DNA from 3 places in the Cytobacillus sp. T106 genome. Region 3 is predicted to be linked to each of the others. Evidence: riboswitches for the same ligand, from Rfam matches in the RefSeq annotation. Region 3 holds a riboswitch; each other region holds the start of a gene.

Region 1 (5,023 bases), on a different contig from region 3:
TATGGAATCAGGACGAGTGCGATAGAAAGGCTTCGGGCAGCTGATAATGAAATCTCTGAGATCAGGCATGCGAGTGCCTCTGCACCGGCCATTGGCATTTCTATTGAGGGCACCTCTCAGCAGCAGCTTGCCAATGACGTAACCCTTGAGGGTAACCGGGTTTACAATATTCAAGCCCTGAGTGAAGAAAGTACTGCGGTCGCTGTGAAAAGAGAAACGGCAAATGTCCTTGTACGGGGGAATAGAATTGAGGCACCTGAGGGAGGTGCTGCCAATGTGAAGAGAGGCATCGCGACAAGCCCGGAAGTAAGAGGCCGGGTAGAAATCGCGGAAAATGCCGTTAAAGGGGCCACTGATGCCGGAATGAGGCTCGGAAGCCCGGCAGAACAAGTGGTGACAAGGAACGAGATTCTAGAAAACAGAATTGGCATCTTCGTCGAGGCTACTGCAGTGACACCGCCAGTGATTCAGCTAAATACATTCAGCGGCAATGAAGAGTGGGGGTTATTCAACGCCTCTGCTGTAACTGTCAATGCGGAAAACAATTACTGGGGACCTGCCGGGCCGAACACACCTGGCGGGGATGACATCGGAGGGCCGGGCCCGGTTGAGTTCATTCCTTTCCTGCGGGTGCCGCCTGGAGTGCCGTTCGTTACTACCGGGCCGATTGCCAACCTGCCCTCAGCAGGCCGGCCGATTAGCCAGCTGTATGTTGTAATTGAGAACGTCAGTGACACGGAAGAAACGGTCAGGATCGAGGGCTATTATCTGACTGACACCCAGAATCTCTATGTGCTGGAGCTGAACCCGCTTGCGCCGGAAAGCTCACCGGGCTCCACCATCACAAGAACCTATTATGCCAACTTTGATTTATTTGAACTCAGGTTCTTCCCTTCCAGTGACAGAGTCCTGATTTCTGTCTGGGGACTGGACCCCGATGGCCAGCTGGCCGGAAAGCTGAGCCTGGTAAATAATGAATTGACCAGGTTCAGCTAAGGAAAAATTGAGCCGGGGGGACAGGTCCTCTGGCCCGTTTGGGCCAAGGGACCTGTCCCCCCGGCCTGTCACCATTTTGTGTTACCTTTTCCTCGCTCCTTCGTTTAATAAGTGAACGAATAAAAGCGAGGTGGCAGTCTATGTTAAATTACTTATGGCTGGATCACTGTTCCCCAATTCTCGGACAGCTCCCGGCACCGTTCAAGTCCTGTGCGATCCTGCTTCATCCCTTTGTCAGGATGCCTGCCGGCTGGACAGCGGCACAGCCTGATTCAGAGGACGTTTTTTTAAGTGGAGAAGAGGCCCTGGAAAAAGGCCAGCCTGTACCATGGCAAAAGGTGATGAAGGACAGCGGGCTGAATTCACTTGATGAACTGGCACTCGCCTTGCAGACGGCGATTGTGGGATTGAGGAAAGAGTATGCACGGAAGGATTTAGCCGAAGCTCTGGATAATTATATGGATCCGGACCTTTATTTGCCGCCAGAGGACCAGACATCTGTATTTCTGTTGGGGAGTCTGTTGAATGTTCTTGGGTCAAAGCAGGCGGAAAGCATTTATTATTCCAGCCCCATCCCGTTGACAGAAGGTTCCATGCCGTTAAAGGAAGCTGCTCCTTTAGGGATTCTCGGGCTTTCAAATGCGGAGCTGATCATCACCGATCAGCAGATGGATTACGCTTTTATGAGTGTAATAGATTCTTTCATCACACTGTTTCTGGCCAAAGAGACTGATATAGAGCACATCATCCGGTCCAGCAAATGGGAAGCTATCATCTGCGGCAATAATACCTGCTTGAATTGGTACCTCCAGGAAAATCATACCTGACATAGTGCCCAGGACGAAGGATTGACAGATTATTTATATAGTTGTAGACTATTAGAGAAAATTAAATAAGACCTCACTTTACCAGTGAGGTAGAGGCGCGGTGTTTAACAGTCTTTAGCGGAGCTTGAGAAGCGATGATGCTAGGGAGAAGGAAATATCGCCGAAGCGGGCACATATATCTCAGTATTGCCTGCTGGGTCTGCAGTTAAGAGCTGCAGGACTGTCTCAATGGGCTTCCCGGCTTATTGAGTTGTGCTATCTCATTTAGGGAAAAAAAGAGGACTTATGGGCATATGTATATAACGACCTAAGTTAATCTTAGGTCGTTTTTATTTTGTTCTCATCATACAAATATAGGGGGAGAAAACATGAAAAAAGCTTCATTATTTTTAGCGGGTATGCTTTCGGCAGTCCTTTTGCTGGCCGGCTGCGGATCAAGCACAAGTTCAGGTTCAGATTCAGGGTCATCGGAAAGTGGTACGTTCAAGGTTGGCCTGGAGGCAGGCTACGCTCCGTTCAACTGGACGCAGAAAGATGATTCCAATGGCGGTGTAAAAATCAAAGGCTCTGCTGAATATGCGGGCGGCTATGATGTTGAAATTGCAAAGAAGATCGCTGACGGGCTTGGCAAGGAATTAGAAATCGTTAAGACAGAATGGGATGGCCTTGTGCCGGCGCTGACGTCAGGCAAGATCGATGCCATCATTGCGGGGATGTCGCCAACGGCAGAGCGCAAAGAGACGATCGATTTCTCTGAGAACTACTATAACTCCCAGCTAGTTATGGTCGTGAAAAAAGGCGGAAAATACGAAAACGCGACTAGCCTCAATGACTTTAACGGAGCTAAAATCACAGCTCAATTGAATACATTCCACTATTCCGTGATTGACCAGATCGATGGTGTGTCCAAAGAAACAGCGATGGACAATTTCCCTGCGATGAGGGTTGCATTGGAATCCGGAATCATTGATGGATACGTGTCTGAGCGTCCTGAGGCAGTCAGTGCTTCTGCTGCCAATGACAATTTTGCGATGGTTGATTTTGAGGAAGGATTCGAAACTTCCGAAGATGATACAGCAATCGCTGTCGGGCTTGAAAAGGGCAGTGAACTCACAGAGAAAATCAACGAGATTTTAAAAGGCATTTCAGAAGAAGAGCGTACCACTATCATGGATGAAGCCATCCAGAACCAACCAGCAGCACAATAAGAAACGCATAGAGCCGGCTGTAAGCTTACAGTCGGTTTTATGATGAATATAGAGGGGGAGAAAGATGAGCTTCGATTGGATCGTTAGAATCATCTCTGAAAACTGGCCGATGTTCCTTCGGGGAGCTGGGATCACGCTTCTTATTTCCTTGATCGGAACTATCATCGGAGCCGGCATTGGCTTATTGGCGGGAGTGGTCCGGACCATCCCGGCACCAGAGCGCGGACCCAAAAAAATCTTGCTGAAGGTGATTAATTTCGTCCTTTCAGTATATATCGAATTTTTCCGCGGAACACCAATGATCGTCCAGGCGATGGTCATTTATTATGGATCTGCTTTGGCATTCGGCGTTGACATCAATGTCCTGGCAGCGGCCATCATTGTTGTATCCATCAATACAGGGGCCTATATGGCTGAAATCGTCCGAGGAGGAATTGTTTCCGTTGATAAAGGGCAGTTTGAAGCAGCCCAGGCCATCGGGATGAATCATTATCAGACGATGTGGAATGTCGTGCTCCCGCAGGTCATCCGCAATATCTTGCCGGCAACAGGCAACCACTTTGTCATCAATATCAAAGACACATCTGTCCTTAATGTTATATCAGTATCGGAACTATACTTTATGACCAAATCAGTAGCAGGGAATAATTTTAGATACTTTGAGTCATTCTTTGTGGCATGCGTGATTTATTTTGTCATGACATTCATTGTTACAAGAATCCTGCGTTATTTTGAACGGAAATTAGACGGTCCTGACAATTTCGATTTGCTGGGCAAAGGTGAAAATAATCTGTAAGGGAAGGGGGAGCGGCTATGGAAAAAGTCATTGAAGTTCAGCACTTAAGCAAATCCTTCGGCACAAATCTGGTATTGAAGGACATTGATTTTTCAGTCAGAAAAGGAGAGGTGGTCACGATTATCGGCTCCTCGGGATCAGGGAAATCGACCCTCCTTCGCTGCATTAACCTGCTGGAGAAGCCAAGCGGCGGCCAGATTATCTATAATGGCGAGAACATCCTCGACGACAAGCATGATATTTTTGCTTACCGCCAGAACTTAGGAATGGTGTTCCAGCAATTCAACCTCTTCAATAATCATAATGTCCTGAATAATTGTGTGGTTGGCCAGGTCAAGGTGCTGAAACGCTCTAAGGAAGAAGCGGAAAAAGTCGCCATGAAATATTTGAAAGTGGTGGGCATGGATCAATATGTCAATGCCAAGCCAAGGCAGCTGTCAGGCGGGCAAAAGCAGCGTGTCGCCATTGCGCGGGCACTGTCCATGGAGCCTGATGTGATGCTGTTCGATGAGCCGACATCGGCCCTTGACCCGGAGATGGTGGGAGAAGTCCTGAAAGTCATGAAGGAACTGGCCGGTTCCGGTCAAACGATGCTGATCGTTACCCATGAAATGGAATTCGCTAAAGAAGTATCCGACCGCGTCGTCTTTATGGACAAAGGAGTCATTGCGGAAGAAGGAAGTCCTGAACAGATCTTCAATAACCCTGATCAGGAGCGGACCAGGGAATTTTTGAAGCGGACATTGAAAGTGTAAAAGAGCCGGGGGGACAGGTCCCTTGGCCCGTTTGGGCCAAGGGACCTGTCCCCCTGGCTTCATTTCACCAGATTCTTTATCATTTCTTCGTCCATCGGCCCGATGATTTTTTTGCTGACAACCCCATTGGTGTCAATGATATAGCTGGTAGGGATTGAGAATACCTGGTACTGCACGCCGAGCTGTCCATCCTGGTCAAGGGGAATGGGGAAGGTGAGCCCATATTCCTGGACAAAGCTTTCAATGGCCTTTGTGCCGTTATCCGCATTGGTCAAATTGACGGCAAGGATTTCAACGTCCTTGTCTTTGTTTTCTTCGTAGAATTTCTGCATATGCGGCATTTCGGCTTTGCATGGCGGGCACCAGGTTGCCCAGAAATTCAATATGACCTTTTGGCCTTTATAATCGGAAAGCCGGACGGTCTCTCCTGCAAGCGTCGTC
Region 2 (5,023 bases), on a different contig from region 3:
AGACTTGTTTGAAGTGCTCCCGCTGCTGACCGAGGAATTCAGAAAGGTAGTTGTAAACGCATAATGAGGGGAGCGGCACGAGCCGCTCTTTCTCTTTTGGCCCTGGTTTAATTCTGGGTCAAACCATGAATATAACAGTGTTAAAAGGGTATATTACGGACGAAACAGATTATTAGCTTCGTCAGGGAAACGGTGATATACTGTCATTAGAATTCGAGCTGGCGGTTTGATTGGGCAGCCAGGCATAGATATGCTGCCCGGGAAAACTGTATTGTTCAATCTGAATCCAGACGGGACTTCCCGGCAAACTCTATACTTTTTAGGAGGCATATATTATGGCAATTACAAATGCGACTGATCAAACTTTTGCAACAGAAACTGGCTCTGGCCTGGTTCTTGCTGACTTCTGGGCACCATGGTGCGGACCATGCAAAATGATTGCACCTGTGCTTGAAGAGCTTGACAGCGAAATGAGCGACAAAGTGAAAATCGTCAAGATCGATGTAGATGAAAATCAGGAAACAGCAGGCAAGTTCGGTGTCATGAGCATTCCTACACTGCTGGTCCTTAAAGATGGCGAAGTCGTTGACAAAGTGGTCGGCTTCCAGCCAAAAGAAGCTCTTTCAGAACTTCTTTCAAAACACGCGTAAACATTGAAGATGGCCCCGGTTCTAAGAGCCGGGGTTTTGTTATGTATAATATTGCCTTATGTCTCCTGATGCCAGGCTGGAAGTTTTCATAAAAAAAGAAAATATTGACGCAGTCCTGTGGAATTTTTATAATAGTAATCTTGCCCTCCTTTCCTTTATTGCTTTTTTCCTTTTGTAATTTTTATTAAAATGGAAGGGCGGCATCTAAATTGTAACGCAATGCGTGTATATAGATTGATTTTGCACCGGGGGTGAAAATATGAACGAAAGAATCAAGAATAAGCTGATGCTGCTGCCGGACCAGCCAGGCTGCTACCTTATGAAGGACAGGCAGGATACCGTGATTTACGTTGGGAAAGCAAAGGTACTGAAGAACCGAGTCCGCTCTTACTTTACCGGTTCACATGACGGCAAAACGCTCCGCCTTGTAAATGAAATTGAGGATTTCGAATATATTGTCACATCATCAGATATGGAAGCCCTCATTCTTGAAATGAACCTGATCAAAAAGTATGATCCAAAATACAATGTCATGCTGAAGGACGACAAAAGCTACCCGTTCATCAAGCTGACAGCTGAACGCCATCCAAGGCTGATCACAACCCGGAATGTCAAAAAAGACAAAGGGAAGTACTTTGGGCCATATCCGAATGTCCAGGCGGCGAATGAAACAAAAAAGCTGCTTGACCGGATCTATCCGCTCAGGAAGTGCTCGACCCTGCCTGACAGGGTCTGCCTGTACTATCATATGGGCCAGTGCCTGGCGCCCTGCGTCAAGCCGGTCAGCGAAAAGCAGTATAAAGATATTGTCGATGAGATTGCACGATTTTTGAACGGCGGCTACAAAGACATCAAGAAAGAGCTTACAGTCAAAATGACGGCAGCAGCAGAGGAACTGGATTTTGAAAGGGCGAAGGAACTGAGGGACCAGATCGCCCATATTGAAGCGACGATGGAAAAACAGAAAATGACATCGACCGATTTTACTGACCGCGATGTATTCGGCTTTGCCGTCGATAAGGGCTGGATGTGCGTCCAGGTCTTTTTTATCAGACAGGGGAAGCTGATTGAAAGAGATGTTTCGCTGTTCCCGGTTTACGGGGAGCCTGAGGAAGAAATGCTTACCTTCATGGGCCAGTTCTATACAAAGGCAAACCATTTTAAACCGCGTGAAATTCTGGTGCCGGATACGGTCAATGAAGAAATGGCAGAAAAGCTCCTGGAAGTAAAGGTGCTCAAACCGCAGCGCGGCCAGAAGAAAGATCTGGTCAAGCTGGCGGGGAAAAATGCCAGGATTGCCCTCCAGGAGAAGTTCTCCCTTATAGAACGGGATGAGGAACGGACGATCAAAGCGGTTGAAAATCTTGGCAGGCAGCTGGGCATTTATACGCCGCACCGCATTGAAGCTTTTGATAACTCGAATATCCAGGGCACTGACCCGGTTTCTGCCATGATTGTATTCATAGACGGCAAACCGGAAAAGCGCGAATACAGGAAATATAAGATCAAGACAGTCAAGGGACCGGATGATTATGAATCCATGCGCGAGGCTGTCCGGAGGCGGTACACCAGGGTGCTTAAAGAAGGTCTGCCCATTCCGGATCTTATTATTGTCGACGGCGGGAAAGGCCATATTGAATCGGTCAGGGATGTACTTGAAAATGAGCTCGGGCTTGATATCCCGATATCCGGCCTTGCCAAGGATGAGAAGCACAGGACTTCCCAGCTCTTGTATGGGAATCCGCTGGAAATCATACCGCTTGAGCGGAACAGCCAGGAGTTTTATCTGCTTCAGCGCATCCAGGATGAAGTCCACCGCTTCGCCATCACCTTCCACCGGCAGCTCCGCGGAAAAAGCGCCTTCCAGTCATTGTTGGATGACATTCCCGGAATTGGCGAGAAGAGAAAGAAGCTGCTTTTGAAAACCTTCGGATCCGTAAAGAAAATGAAAGAAGCCGGCTTGGATGAATTTACAGCTATCGGAATTCCGGCTAATGTCGCACAGGAATTAAAAAATAAATTATCTGAATAGCATTGATATAAAAAAAACGCTATGATATAATGATTTCAACTTTATAGCAATATCACTTTATAGCATTAAAGTGAAGGTAGAGGTGCAAACTTCATCAGTAAAAGCTTGGAGAAAGATGAGTTTCCGTGAAAAGCTTTGAAAGGGAATGTTTGCCGAAGAAAAGGAAGTCTCATTTCTTTCTTTTCTGGTCCTGTATTGAATAAATACTGGATTGTCAAGACAGCGCCGTCTTGGAGAGCTATCTCACTGTGTGGGCATATTTTATATGTATTTAAAACACAGCAATGGGATGGTTATTCTCATTGCTTTTTTGTGTTCAAATCAGCAATGGATAACCTCTCTTTTACATGTCAGGCGGCCGGAAAAACGATATCCAGATGAAAGAAGGAGAAACGATGGGATTAATTGTCCAGAAATTCGGAGGGACTTCTGTTGGCAGCACAGAAAGAATCATGAATGCAGCAGAGCGCGCAATTGAAGAAAAAGAGAGAGGCAATGACGTAGTCGTTGTTGTATCTGCAATGGGGAAAACGACTGACCAGCTTGTAGGCCTGGCCAGGGAAATTTCTGCTTCGCCCAGCAAGCGTGAAATGGATATGCTCCTTACAACAGGTGAACAGGTGACAATCAGCCTTTTGAGCATGGCTTTGAACGAAAAAGGCTATGAAAGCATCTCCTTCACTGGATGGCAGGCAGGAATAGAAACTGAGGCTGTGCATGGGAACGCAAGGATTGTACATATAGATCCGGAGAAAATCCAAAATCAGCTTAATCAAGGAAAGATCGTCGTGGTTGCCGGATTCCAGGGAGTAACAGAAGATGGGAGCATTTCCACCCTTGGACGCGGCGGCTCAGATACAACGGCAGTGGCGCTGGCAGCAGTGCTGAAAGCGGATAAGTGCGATATTTATACAGATGTGACAGGCGTCTATACGACTGACCCGCGCTATGTAAAAGGAGCAAGGAAGCTGCAGTCCCTGTCATATGACGAAATGCTAGAGCTTGCGAATCTCGGCGCAGGTGTGCTTCATCCGAGGGCAGTGGAATTTGCCAAGAATTATGAAGTGCCGCTTGAAGTCAGATCAAGCACTGAAAGGGAAAGAGGAACGATCATTGAGGAGGAGCCAACGATGGAAGAAAATTTAGTTGTACGGGGAGTAGCTTTTGAAAATGCGATCACCAAGGTAGCAATCCTTGGGCTGGAGGACAGCCTGAAGGGCCTGTCCACTGTCTTCACGACACTTGCTGCGCATCACATCAATGTTGACATCATTATTCAGAGTGTTGCTGAAGGACAAACAGGAAGCCTGTCTTTTTCAATTAAAAATGATGATCTGGAAGAAACGCTTAAGGTTCTGGAGAACAATCGGGATACACTGAAATATGACCGGATTGAATCAGAATCAGGACTTGCAAAAGTGTCTATTGTCGGTTCGGGAATGGTGTCGAATCCTGGGGTGGCAGCGGAGATGTTCGAAGTGCTTTCTTCAAATGGGATCCAGGTCAAGATGGTCAGCACTTCAGAGATCAAGGTGTCAACGGTCATCAGTGACAGCTCTATGGTCAAAGCGGTGGAAGCCCTCCACGAAGCGTTCGAACTGTCAGGCACTCCGGCAAAGAGCGTGTAAATCAAAAAAGATGGCAGAGGCGCCGGGCTGGATGCATCGGGGAAGGATCTCCTCCCGGATGCGCGCCGCGCTTCGTGCCATCCCTTCTTTTATGCTTACAGCAGCTTATCCATTATAGCGGGCTGATGCGGTCTTTTTTATCCCACTTCACTGTGAAAAGGACAAGGCCGCCCCTTTTTTTGGGATGCTCAAAGGCTTCAGAGAGCAGTTCTTTCTGGGATTCCAGCTGCTGTGCAAGAAAACCAGCTTCGAGCTGAAAAGTGCAATCTGGATTTTCCTTAAAGCGCCTGGCGAACAATGGGCTTGAAAGCTGGAGCTCCATTTCGCTCCTTTTTTCTTCTTTTACAGCAAGATTTCCCCATCCGGCGTTTTCAAAAAACTCAATGACTGCTTCCATCGATTCAAGCGGGTATTTCCTTGCCAGCCTTTTGCCGGCCCAATAAAGTATTTCGGCTGCATCCTTGCCGAGCATATCGGTAAGAATCTCTTCCCGGATCAATTCATAGCCGAAAGCAGGGACGGTTTCCGGCCCGTGCTCAGCCTTTGTTTCTGCAGATGTCATATTGCTCAATCGTCTCCCCTCTTTCTATGATTCTATTATATACAATCCAGATAAAAATAAAGCACTGATTCAAGAAAAAACAGCTTCAGTCCTATAAGAAAAAAATGCTATTTCAATATATTCTCCTATACATAAGGAATCATAGCCAAAT
Region 3 (5,023 bases):
GGAAAGTGATTGCTGGAAGGGCTGTTGGTGTCCGCACGATCGAGCAGCTCCTGGAGGCACCGCTGGAATCGGTGACCTTTGAGGCTGAAGAACTTGGAATCCATAAAGGCATGATCGGCAAGGACGCCCTGCTGAAAATGCTGTAGAGAGCCAGCCGCAGCAGGCGGCTCTTTTTTTTCTTTAACGGATCATTCCACTCCAAATAGAAGCCGAAGATACTTACTTATGCAAAGATTACCATTATCAGTCGTATTTTGTAGAATTTTCTACTATAATGTGGATAGGATGAAGGACGTAAATTGAGACAGAAATGATTGGAGCTTTTATATGAGATTAGTAGCTACCTCATCAGTACATCCGGGGGCCATTCTTGCAAAAGCGGTTTTAAGCGATAAGGGTGTTGTGCTTGTCAGCGACGGAGTGGAGCTTTCGGAGAAGCTGCTTGCAAGGCTCGGGGATCTTGGCGTCACCTATATATATGTAAAAGACCCGAGGACAGATGATATAGAATCCGGCAGCTCGATCGATTCGGCGATGAAAAGGAAAGCGGTATCTTCCATTGAGGAAACTTTTACCCAGATAAAGAAAGGGAACAAGCTGTCAGACTCGATCATTATTGAAAAATCGTCGAAAAGCTTTAAACAGATCATCAGGGATCTGGTGCAGCAGATTAATGATAATAAAGATCTGTTTGGCATATTGGCGGACGTGTGTACATATGACAGTTATATTTTCTCCCATTCGCTGAATGTGACGCTCTATTCCCTGGCGATCGGCATAGAGCTGAAGCTGAAGCCGCAGGAGCTGGATATGCTGGGGATCGGGGCTATTCTCCATGATGTCGGCAAAATGAAGGTGCCCTCTGAAATTCTCTTTAAGACGGGAAAGCTGACAGAAGATGAATTTGCAGAAATCCAAAAGCATGCAGAAGCAGGCTTTGAAATTTTGCGCAGGGTACATACATTGCCTCTCCTTGCTGCCCATTGCGCCTTTCAGCATCATGAACGGCTGAACGGCAGCGGCTACCCAAGGAGGCTGGTGGAAGATGAAATCCATCTGTTTGCCAAAATCATTGCCGTCGCTGATGTATTCGATGCCGTCACCTCCAACCGTGTATACAGGGGGGCCATGCTGCCGCATGAGGGGCTCGAGATATTGTATGCAGGCTCAGGGAAGCAATTTGATACGGCTGTGGTAGAAGCTTTCCGGCGGTCTGTTGCTGTCTATCCTTCCGGGATGATGGTCCATTTGAATGATGGCAGGTCAGGAGTGGTGGTCCGCCAGAATAAAGGGGTGTCAGACAGGCCAGTCGTCCGCATCCTTGAAAAAGAGGGCCTTCCGGTTGAACCATTCGATCTCGACTTGTCAGAAGAGCTTACCGTGATTGTCACCGGCTGTGAAATGCGGATGCCGGAAACAGCAAATAAAATCTAAGTTTTTCTGCTAGTTCCTCCCTTTGCAGCATACATATAGCTTGTAAAGGGGGGATTTGCTTTGGCTAAATTCGGCGGCCGGCTCCCAAGGAAAGGCCCGCTTCCTTTCCGGTATGTTTTTCTGCTGACTTTTGTGTTTTTTATGTTCTCGACCGCAGCCGGAATATGGATCATCAATAAGGGGCTTGAACCTACCCTGATGAGTTACGCTGACTCTCAGACGAGGAAAATCGCATCGCTGGTCATTAACAATGCCATCAACAAAAAAATCACGAATGTAATGGACCTTGAGGAGATGTTTGTTAAAAGCGGCGATGGTTCTGTCATCACCATCAATACCGAGAAGCTAAACCGTGTGAAGGCAGAGGTTACGGAAATGGTCCAGGATAATATCAAAAAAGCTGAACAGGGCGATCTATCAGCCCTGGAATCATTCACAGAAATAGAAATTGAAACAGAAGGCTCCAAAAAGCAGGATGGGATCATCTACTATGTGCCATTGGGCCAGGCAACTAACAACGCCCTTTTAGGGAATCTCGGACCCCGGATACCTGTGAAATTCAATTCCGTGGGATCTGTTACATCAAATGTGATCAGAAAAAGTGAAGACCATGGAATCAATAATGTACTGGTGGAAGTGTTTGTCCGCCTGGATGTCCAGGTCCAGATCATCATACCATTTGCTACAAAAGTTATACATGTGCGGGAGGATGTGCCGGTGGCCATGGGAGTCATCCCGGGAGATGTGCCTCAATTCTATAACGGGGGCGGCGGTGATTCTGCCCCTTCCATTGAGCTGCCTGCTAATTAATGGATTTGCTAAAAAGAAGGGTGCCTGTTATAGTATTATAGAAATTAATATGACCTTATCATATCCGGTGGGGTAGAGGTGCAAAATTCAAGAGTAAGATGTGCGAGGATGACAACGTTGACCGCATCAGAAAGGGAATTTTTGCCGAAGCAATTGACATGTGTCCGCATTCCATTGCTGGGGCTGCTTTGAAGAAGGGCAGCACTGTCATTATAAAGGCAAAGCAGGTATATGCTTAGAAAAGCCTTATAATGGGGAGCTACAGATCGTGATGGAGAAACCTATTACTTAGAAAGAGTAATGATGGATTTTCTATCATTGCTCTTTTTTATTATCTGCAGCTGCACAGCAGCTGAAACTGCATCTTCGTCTGGAAGTTCCCCCCTGTCATCATACAAGGAGGAGGAGAGAAATTGGCAAACACGATATTTTCACTTTTGCCGCCGCTTGTGGCCATTTTAATGGTCGTTCTGACAAGAAGAGTATTGTTATCTTTAGGTGTCGGGATTATAACCGCTGCCTTCCTGCTTGCCGACTTTGGCATCGGGAAAACCCTGAGCATCATCTGGGAGGCCGTCAAAGGCATTTTTGTGGCTGATGGAGCCCTGAATACCTGGAATGTATATATTATTTTATTTTTGCTGGTTCTTGGCATCATTACCGCTTTTATCAACATTTCCGGAGGAAGCCGCGCATTCGGGGAATGGGCGATGAAACGGGTGAAAACCCGGGCTGGAGCCCAGCTTGTCGGTGCAGTGCTTGGCATCATTATTTTCATAGATGATTATTTCAATGCACTGGCGGTCGGCCAGATCTCACGGCCGATAACGGACCGGCATAAAGTTTCAAGGGCAAAGCTTGCGTATCTGATTGATTCTACATCTGCTCCGGTATGTGTCGTTTCCCCTGTTTCGAGCTGGGGCGCCTATATCATTGCCCTAATCGGGACGATCCTAGCCGGTCATGGGGTGACAGAATACTCGGCATTCTCAGCTTTCATGCAGATGGTGCCGATGAACCTTTATGTATGGACTGCTCTTGCCATGGTATTCATTGTGGCATTCAGGAATATCCAAATCGGGCCGATGAAAGCCCATGAAGAGCGGGCTGTAAAAGAAGGACTGGTTCTGGATCCTGATAAGCCTGCTCCTGGAGAGCTGAAGGATGATCTTCCAACAAGCACAACCGGGTCAGTCGGAGATCTTGTCTGGCCGATCATTGCGTTGATTCTCGGAACAGTCGGCAGCATGGTCTGGACTGGATACACAGCAACAGAGGGAAGCGCAACGATCCTGAAGATCTTCGAAAATACCGATGTAGCGAAATCCCTGATCATCGGAAGCCTGATCGGGCTTGCTCTCACACTGCTGCTGTTCCTTCGCCAGGCTGTCGTATTGAAGGGAGTAAGTGCAGGCGTTTTCGGAAAAGGGATCTGGGAAGGAGTTAAATCCATGCTCCCTGCGGTCTATATTTTGATCTTTGCCTGGGCGATTGTTGATCTGATCGGCCAGCTGGAAACCGGGACCTATCTTGCAGGTGTCGTGGAAAACAGCAATATAAGCCTTTCACTGCTGCCAATCATATTGTTTGTAATTGCAGGGATCATGGCATTCAGTACAGGAACATCATGGGGCTCCTTTGGCATCCTGCTTCCTATTGCCGGCGACGTTGTAGCAGCGACCGATATTTCGCTTCTTCTGCCTGCAATGGCAGCCGTTTTGGCTGGAGCGGTATTTGGAGACCACTGTTCTCCTATTTCAGATACAACCATCCTTTCATCCACAGGGGCCGGGTGCAACCATATCGACCATGTGCTGACTCAGCTGCCGTATGCACTCATATCAGCGCTGATCGCAGCTGTGGGATACCTGGTGATCGGATTTACCGGCAGCACCATTTTTGCTTTATTTTCAGTGGCAGTCCTTTTAGCTGCCTTTGCCTTCATTGCGGGGCGCGGGCAGGGAACATCTGCTGAATTTACAGATTGATATTGAGAGGCATCCCGCATAGGGTGCCTCTTTTTTAATTGCCATTGGAAAGTGCATTCTGAAAAACGATTTATATGAAAATGCCAGAATTTCATGGATAGTCTATCCGGCGGGGGAATATTAGTATATTAAGGAGGTGGATGGGCATTAAGGGGCTTGGGAGTTATTATTTAAAAATAATAATTTTCAAAAAATAAAGCTTTGACACCGTAGGGAAATGTGGCTATACTATGTTTAGATTATACTAAAAAATCAGAAAATATAAAAGTTTCCAACTCTTGAGACGTGCATTTCAAAAGAACTGGAAATGAAATGGGGGTAAATTGAATTATGGATAATCGTCCTCAATGGGGAACGAGAGCAGGTTTCATTATGGCAGCTGTCGGATCAGCGATCGGGCTGGGGAATATATGGAGATTCCCTGCCGTGGCGTATGATAATGGAGGAGGAGCTTTCTTCTTTCCTTATCTGTTTGCACTTCTGACAGCAGGGATCCCAATTCTCATCCTTGAATTTACACTGGGCCATAAGTACCGCGGCTCCGCTCCGCTTACGTATGCAAGGCTGAACAAAAAATTTGAATGGCTCGGCTGGTGGCAGGTAGCTGTTTCCTTTGTCATCTCCACATATTATGCGGTCATCATTGCGTGGGCCATGTCATTTGCAGGGTTTTCCTTTAACCAGAATTGGGGAGATGACCCGAACGGTTTCTTTTTCGGAGAATATCTTAAGCTTTCAGATGCACCGGGATCAATCAGCACGATCGTCCCAGGCGTATTCTTCCCATTGAT

The links. A riboswitch is a leader RNA that binds a small molecule or an ion and turns the genes downstream of it on or off. The one in region 3 is predicted to bind lysine.
Region 1: it holds a riboswitch for lysine, as region 3 does, so the genes downstream of both, ABU165_RS21665 (transporter substrate-binding domain-containing protein) here and ABU165_RS23800 (Na+/H+ antiporter NhaC family protein) in region 3, are expected to answer to the same signal.
Region 2: it holds a riboswitch for lysine, as region 3 does, so the genes downstream of both, ABU165_RS01120 (aspartate kinase) here and ABU165_RS23800 (Na+/H+ antiporter NhaC family protein) in region 3, are expected to answer to the same signal.

What each region holds. Positions count from the first base shown of each region.
Region 1 covers NZ_JBEUMK010000017.1:33,066-38,088, reverse strand. The annotation lists gene ABU165_RS21675 (right-handed parallel beta-helix repeat-containing protein) at 1-996, shown strand, start outside; gene ABU165_RS21670 (DUF2711 domain-containing protein) at 1,137-1,823, shown strand; lysine riboswitch at 1,906-2,089, shown strand; gene ABU165_RS21665 (transporter substrate-binding domain-containing protein) at 2,192-3,031, shown strand; gene ABU165_RS21660 (amino acid ABC transporter permease) at 3,096-3,827, shown strand; gene ABU165_RS21655 (amino acid ABC transporter ATP-binding protein) at 3,845-4,582, shown strand; gene ABU165_RS21650 (peroxiredoxin family protein) at 4,642-5,023, opposite strand, start outside.
Region 2 covers NZ_JBEUMK010000001.1:222,648-227,670, forward strand. The annotation lists gene ABU165_RS01105 (electron transfer flavoprotein subunit alpha/FixB family protein) at 1-64, shown strand, start outside; gene trxA (thioredoxin) at 336-650, shown strand; gene uvrC (excinuclease ABC subunit UvrC) at 910-2,682, shown strand; lysine riboswitch at 2,752-2,931, shown strand; gene ABU165_RS01120 (aspartate kinase) at 3,078-4,310, shown strand; gene ABU165_RS01125 (YslB family protein) at 4,423-4,872, opposite strand.
Region 3 covers NZ_JBEUMK010000024.1:11,697-16,719, reverse strand. The annotation lists gene ABU165_RS23815 (YunC family protein) at 1-146, shown strand, start outside; gene ABU165_RS23810 (HD-GYP domain-containing protein) at 328-1,434, shown strand; gene yunB (sporulation protein YunB) at 1,495-2,244, shown strand; lysine riboswitch at 2,310-2,514, shown strand; gene ABU165_RS23800 (Na+/H+ antiporter NhaC family protein) at 2,658-4,232, shown strand; gene ABU165_RS23795 (sodium-dependent transporter) at 4,563-5,023, shown strand, end outside.